DNA from 3 places in the Allobosea sp. P1_B10 genome. Region 1 is predicted to be linked to each of the others. Evidence: riboswitches for the same ligand, from Rfam matches in the RefSeq annotation. Region 1 holds a riboswitch; each other region holds the start of a gene.

The links. Region 1 has a riboswitch for thiamine pyrophosphate ahead of AC1D2L_RS18260 (LuxE/PaaK family acyltransferase). Riboswitches for the same ligand answer to the same signal wherever they lie in the genome.
Region 2: another riboswitch for thiamine pyrophosphate. It lies ahead of thiB (thiamine ABC transporter substrate binding subunit); the one in region 1 lies ahead of AC1D2L_RS18260 (LuxE/PaaK family acyltransferase).
Region 3: another riboswitch for thiamine pyrophosphate. It lies ahead of thiM (hydroxyethylthiazole kinase); the one in region 1 lies ahead of AC1D2L_RS18260 (LuxE/PaaK family acyltransferase).

Annotation. Positions count from the first base shown of each region.
Region 1 covers NZ_JBFTZP010000008.1:369,750-372,005, reverse strand. Annotated here, with positions in the region: gene AC1D2L_RS18260 (LuxE/PaaK family acyltransferase) at 1-855, opposite strand, end outside; TPP riboswitch at 951-1,081, opposite strand; gene AC1D2L_RS18255 (aldehyde dehydrogenase family protein) at 1,336-2,256, shown strand, end outside.
Region 2 covers NZ_JBFTZP010000005.1:284,160-286,415, reverse strand. Annotated here, with positions in the region: gene AC1D2L_RS14270 (IclR family transcriptional regulator) at 46-810, shown strand; TPP riboswitch at 905-1,011, shown strand; gene thiB (thiamine ABC transporter substrate binding subunit) at 1,087-2,100, shown strand; gene AC1D2L_RS14260 (ABC transporter permease family protein) at 2,108-2,256, shown strand, end outside.
Region 3 covers NZ_JBFTZP010000003.1:40,294-42,549, forward strand. Annotated here, with positions in the region: gene thiE (thiamine phosphate synthase) at 1-368, opposite strand, end outside; gene thiM (hydroxyethylthiazole kinase) at 365-1,150, opposite strand; TPP riboswitch at 1,230-1,333, opposite strand; gene AC1D2L_RS07710 (hypothetical protein) at 1,420-1,620, opposite strand; gene AC1D2L_RS07715 (hypothetical protein) at 1,687-1,974, opposite strand; gene AC1D2L_RS07720 (OmpA family protein) at 2,126-2,256, opposite strand, start outside.

The sequences.
Region 1 (2,256 bases):
GCTCCTGATCCAGTGCGGGCCCGATTTCAGCGAGGGGCAGGTCTCGTTGCCGTCATCGTAAAACTGCGTGCTGAGCTCGGTCATGCCGTACATGTTGATGCAGGCGCTACGGGGGATGCCGAGCGCGGCCGAGAGGCCATCGTAGAATTCATCGGCCGCCAGCTCGCGCGACTGGCCCTTGAAGCCGCCGGTGTCGAGCACGCGGCTGCCCGGCGGCAGGGCGAAGCGCCGGCCCGGGCGCTGCAATTCGTCGAGCAGATGCACGAAGCTGAAACTGGCGCCGAGCAGCGCGTAGGGCTCGCCGCTTGCCTCGGCTGTCGCCAGCGCTGCCAGCAGTCGCTCCATGTCGAGACCGGTTTCGCCGATCATCACGGCGCTGTCGGGCGTGCCGAACTCGCGCAGCGCGACCGCGAGGTAATGCGCCAGCGAGGAGTTCTGCAGCGTCTGCTCGTCGGGGAACAGGATGCCCATGCGGATGCGGGGCAGACCACGCATGAAGCGCGCCCGGAAGGTCGGGATCATCGAGGCGTCCCAGACCGCCAGCGTCGGATGATAGCTGCGGCCCTTGACGTCGCGGGTGGTGCCGCTGGTCATGAAGACGCGCTGCGCCGCCTCGGGCGGGCAGCAGCTCAGCGTCAGATCCTTGAAGGCGGTGATCGGCACGGCCGGGATATCGCGCCAACTGCGCACGGAGAGCGGCGTGCGGCCGCGCTGCTGGGCGAAGCGGCGATAGGGCAGGTTGTTGGCGAACTGGTAGGCGAAAACCTGCAGCGCCATGCGCTCGAAATCGGCGTCGGTCGCATCGGTGCGATCCAGGAACGCCAGCAGCGCGGCGATGATGTCGTCTTGCGTCACGTCTTGCCCACCTCGTCGGGACCGCCGATCCGGCACGATGCCAGAGGGCAGCCATCGACCTGGGCCAATGCGCGCGAGCATGGAAATGGGGCGTCGAGCCGCCCGATGTCCCGCATCCCTACGCCGGTATGACCCGGATCAGGTTCGGAGGGTCACCGCGTTGTCCGAGTTTTGGCTCGAACCGGCGGAATCTCAGCCTCCTAGCGAGGCCCCCCTGGGAACGCGCCGAAGATGGGGGCTGCATCACCATCCTGTCAAGAATGGCGGTGTCTGGCGGAACTGCGCCCAGCGCAGTGCGCCACGCCGCGACGAGATTGCTGGCCTGCGCCATAGCGCCTACACCTTGACGCGGAACGAGCTGCCGATGGCGATGGCCTGCCGGCGGCTTCCCTGCCGCGCCATGCCGAATGCTCCGCATTCCCGGGTTCGTGACGCGGCTTCGCCCTTTTTCCGGCCAAACCGGCCTTCGGAGATCACATCATGTCGCATAATTTGCAGTTCTATATCGATGGCGCATGGGTCCAGCCCTCCGGCTCGCGCACGCTGGACGTGATCGATCCCTCGACCGAGGAGGCTTTCGCCACCATCGCGCTCGGCGAGCAGGCCGATGTCGACAAGGCGATCGCTGCCGCCCGCGCGGCTTTCCCGGCCTTTGCAGCGACCACCAAGGCCGAGCGGCTGGCATTGATGCGGCGCGTGCTCGAGGTCTACAAGACGCGCTATGCCGACATCGCCGAGACGCTGTCGCGCGAGATGGGCGCGCCGCTCGATCTCGCCCACAAGGCGCAGGCTGCGATGGGCACCGGCCATCTCGCCAAGATGATCCAGACGCTCGAGGGCTTCGAGTTCGAGGAGGTGCGCGGCACCACCCTGATCGCCAAGGAGCCGATCGGCGTCGTCGGCATGATCACGCCGTGGAACTGGCCGATGAACCAGATCATGTGCAAGGTCGCGCCCGCGCTGGCCGCCGGCTGCACCATGGTGCTGAAGCCCTCCGAGATCGCCCCGCTCAACGCGATCATCTTTGCCGAGATCATGCATGAGGCCGGCGTGCCCAAGGGCGTCTTCAACCTCGTCAATGGCGACGGCCCGACGGTGGGCGAGGCGATCTCGCGCCATCCGGAAGTCGACATGGTCTCGTTCACCGGCTCGACCCGCGCCGGCATCCTGGTCGCCAAGGCTGCGGCCGACACGGTCAAGCGCGTGCATCAGGAACTGGGAGGCAAGTCGGCCAACATCATCCTGGACGATGCCGACCTGAACAAGGCCGTGAAGCTCGGCGTCGAGAGCGTGATGCGCAACTCCGGACAGTCCTGCAATGCGCCGACCCGCATGTTCGTGCCTGCGAAGCTGCATGAGCAGGCGCTCGCCATCGCCAAGCAGGTCGCCGAGCCACTCAAG
Region 2 (2,256 bases), on a different contig from region 1:
CGTCGTGCCGTATATGTCAACATCGTTATCGCAAATGGAACACACATGAGCTCGCTCGAAAACGGGTTGCGCATTCTCTCGCTTCTGAACGAGGATCGGCAGGTCCTGCGCGTTGGGGAGGTCTGCCGCGATTTAGGCCTGCCCAAGGCCTCGGTATCGCGGCTGATGAAAGCGCTTGCCGAAGCCGGGCTGTTGGAGCGAGAGCGGCACGATCAGGGCTACGTCGTCGGAGGCAAGGCCCTTGATCTGGGCGCGCTATACCTCGCACGTCACGGGCTCCTGGACCTCGTCCGCGTCGCCATTGACGAACTCGTGCGGAAGTTCGGCTTTACCGGGCACGCCGGGATTCTATCGGGACACGAGCGCGTCCTCCTCGCAGCACAGCAGGGCACGTACCCGCTGCAGCACACGGGAGCGATAGCGGAGCGCATACCAGCGTTCGACTCGGTCATCGGGCGCGTCATTCTCGCCCGGCTCGGCGATGACCAGGCCCTTGCGCAGGTCGACGCCCGCGGCAAGCAGGGCCTTCGCGCGGCCATGAGCGACGACGAGGTCAGATCCGAGTTTGCCGCGATCAGGGCGAACCGGATCGCCCGTACATCGAGCCTGATCAAGCCGGGAATTTCTTCGATCGGAGCGGCAGTGGCAGATCCCGCCCGCAATGAGATCATGGGGTTTTGCATGTCGTTTCCGACATTAGCGGCGGATCTCGAAACGCAGGACCAGATCGCCACCGACGTCGCGCGGCACGCGCACGCGATCGGTGTTCGCATGCGCGATCCGATCTGGGCCTCGGGGCTGGGGGGCTAGGGATCCCCGGAGCGAGGACGATGTACCTGAACTGACGGTCAGACCTCGGCTCTCTGCAACACCTTGGCATATCTGGGCAGCCGCATTATCGTCGCGACGTCTCACGGGGTGCCTGCAGGGCTGAGAGGCGGACCTGAATCCGTCAACCCGTCGAACCTGATCCGGATCGTGCCGGCGTAGGGATGGAGACGGCGTTGCCCCGGGTGCATCGCGGTTTCAGCTCACGTCGGAAGCGTTCTGGATCTGATCGTCCTCGAACCGGTCAAGGCGCTGCCCATGTCGCTCCGTTCGCTCGTCCGCTGTGCGGCGCTTATCCTCGGCCTGAGCGCCGCGACCGCCATGGCACAGGCGCCGAAGCCGACGCTCACAGTCTACACCTATGCGAGCTTCGCCGGGAAATACGGACCGGGAAAGACCGTGAAGGAGCGGTTCGAGGCGGTCTGCGACTGCACGCTCAACCTCGTCAGCGTCGACGATGCCGGCACGCTGCTGGCGCGGCTGAAGCTCGAAGGCGAGACGACCAAGGCCGATGTTGTCGTCGGACTCGACAACAATCTGATGGCGGAGGCGAAGGCGACAGGGCTGTTTGCACCGCATGGCGCGGATCTCGCCGGGCTTTCGCTGCCTGTCACTTGGTCGGACGAGAGATTCGTCCCGGTGGACTGGAGCTGGTTCGCCTTCGTCTATGACAGCGCAAGGCTGAAAAACCCGCCAGCGAGCTTCAAGGCGCTGGTCGAGGATGCGGCTGGGCCGAAGATCGTGATCCAGGACCCGCGCACCTCGACGCCGGGGCTCGGACTGCTGCTCTGGATGCGGCAGGTCTATGGCGATGAGGCGAATGCAGCGTGGGCTAAGCTGAAGCCGCGCATCGTCACCGTGACCAAGGGCTGGTCGGAGGCCTATGGGCTCTTCCTCAAGGGTGAGGCCGACATGGTCCTGAGCTACACGACCTCGCCGGCCTATCATGTCGGCGCCGAGAAGAAGGACAATTTCAGGGCCGCGATCTTCCCCCAGGGGCATTATCTGCAGGTCGAGGTGGCCGGGATGGTCAGGATGACGAAGAATGCGGAGCTGGCGCGCCGCTTCCTCGCCTTCTCGCTGACGGAGCCGTTCCAATCGGCACTGCCGGAGACCAACTGGATGTACCCGGCGCGCACGCCCGCGACGGGATTGCCCGCATCCTTCCAGAACCTCGCCCGGCCCGAGCGTTCGCTGCAATTCGCGCCCGAAGAGCTGCGGGACCAGCGGCGCAGCTGGATCGACCAATGGCTCGCGGCTCTGAGCCGCTGACCGCACGGTGCGCACGCTCCCCGGGCTGATCTCGCTCGCGCTGCTGCTCAGCACGGTCGGGGCGGCGGTTACGGGGCTCCTCGCGGCCGGGGTGAGTTTTAGCCTGCCGCCTCTGGCTTATCTACGGGGCGTGCTGGGGTTCACCCTGATGCAAGC
Region 3 (2,256 bases), on a different contig from region 1:
ATCCGCGCCGAGCCGCGATAGGGCAACTCGCTGGCGTTTTTCAGCGTGGCACCGATGATCGCGCTTTCGCCGAGCAGGCGGCGCGCATCGGCAAGCTCCATGTCGTCGGCTCCGACATGGACGCCGTCCGCGCCTGAGGCCAGCGCGACGTCGATGCGGTCATTGATCAATAGCGGCACGCCTGTGCCAGCCAGCGCCGCCTTGATGGCTCGCGCCTCGCGGACCATCTCGCGGGTCGAGGCGTCCTTGGCGCGGTACTGGATCAGCGTGGCCCCGCCACGAGCCGCAGCGGCGGAGAGTTCTGCCAGCGACCGACCCCTCCCGATCTGCGGATCGACGATGCCGTAAAGCAGGATATCGACGCTCACTGTTGTTCTCCCATGCCCGCACGCAGCGTCGCTTCATCGATGGCGGCCAGCGCGTCGATCAGCTCGACGCCAAAACTGCCGGGGCCCCTGGAGCGCTGGGCTGCGATCTCGCCGGCGATACCATAAGCGATCAGCGCCGCCGCCGCCGCGCGGGCAAAATCGCTCTCGACGGCGCAGCAGGCTGCGATCAGGGCGCCGGCCGCGCAGCCGACCCCGGTCACTTTGGTCATCAGCGGGTGGCCATGCGCGACGCGATACTGGCCCGACGCGCCCTCGATCAGGTCGACCCTGCCGGTGGTGACGCAGGTCAGGTTGCGCTCGCGGGCATCGTCGAGCGCCGAGCCGAGCGCCGCCATTTCGGTGGCGTTGCCACGGACCACGACATCACGAAGCTTCAGGACCTCGCGCGAAACATGCTGGCGCAGCGGCGACAGCTCGACGAAGACGGGATCGAACACCAGCGGCTTGCCGTGATCGCGCGCCGCCTCTAGCAGCTTGGGAATAGCGAGTTCGCTCTCGGCATTGATCGTGCCGATATTGATCAGGATCGCGCCGGCGCCGCGCGCCATCGCCGCGACCTCGTCGACATGGATCGCCATGGATGGGATCGCGCCGAAGGCGAGCAGCATGTTGGCGGTGATGTTCTGGGCGACCGTATTGGTCAGGCATTGCACGCGCGGGCGCTGCGACGCGACGCGGGCGAGAATGGCGGCAGCGCCGGCGGCATCGATATGCTGTGCCGTCATCTGGCCTGGCCGGTCTGTGGTGGTGGGGACGTTCATCTGGATCTCCTCCTTGGTCCAAGGTTCAGGAGATCCGGGTTGGTTGAGCGGGTTAGTCGCTGTTAAGCGGCCACGCCAAAGGTAAGCCGCGTTCCAGTCCCTCCGCCGGTATGACCCGGATCAGGTTCGACGGGTTTGGCCCTGCGACCATCTCAGCTCTTGCGAGCACCCCTCGGAACGACGGAGAAACTAGGCGCGAAGTCGCGCGGGTGCAACCGGCGGATGCTGCAGGATCGATCGCCGGCCCGCAAGCCGGGCATGCCGCAGGCTCACGCCGAGATGTCGACGGCGCCGCCCTGGCCAGCCGGGAGCGTTGCCTTCTGCTGGGCCACGCTCTGCTCGAGCAATTCGAGCACCGCCTGGTCGCTGGCGGCCTGCTGGCGCAGCATTTCGGTCTGCAGGGCTTGCTGTGTCGCAGCTGCACGCGTCGCCATGGCGCTTTGCGCGATGGCGAGGGATGAATCGCTCATGGTCAGGCTCTCCTGCCCGGCAGGCTAGGAGGGACATCTTTCGCAATCGTAAATCGAAACGCTCGGTTAGGGCGCGATGATCGAGGGCACGCCGCGTGGCATCGGCGGGTCACGCTCGATCTGCGACGGGTTGCTGGCCTGTCGCACATTGCGTGGCCGCGCCGGCGGCGAAGGCTGGGCCGTATCGCCCAAGGCGCGTTCGCGTTCTGCGACCGTGCCGGGACTGGGAGCAAGCGGAATGCCCGGGGCGCGTTGCCGTTGCAGGCTGGTTCCCGGGTCGGCCTGGGCAATGCGGGTTTGCTCCAGCGCGACAGCGCCGCCGGCACTGAGGCCAAGCAGGAGTGAACCGATCAAGAACCTCTTATGCATGCGCATGACCTCGGCTCCTTTCACAGGGCTCCGGCGCGGTACCGGGGCGCTAGGATATCAACCGGGATATACCGCTGCGGTTCCCTGAGAGGGCAAAGCCGAAGGGAGCGGCCAAAGCGGCCGCTCCCCAAGGTTCTCAGCGGCTCTGGCCGGTGAGCAGTGGCGTGATACGCCGCAGTGTGACGCGGCGGTTTTCGCGGGCGGCGTCCTGCGTCGCCAGCTTGAGGTATTGCTCGCCATAGCCCTGTGTCGTCAGGTTCTCGGGCG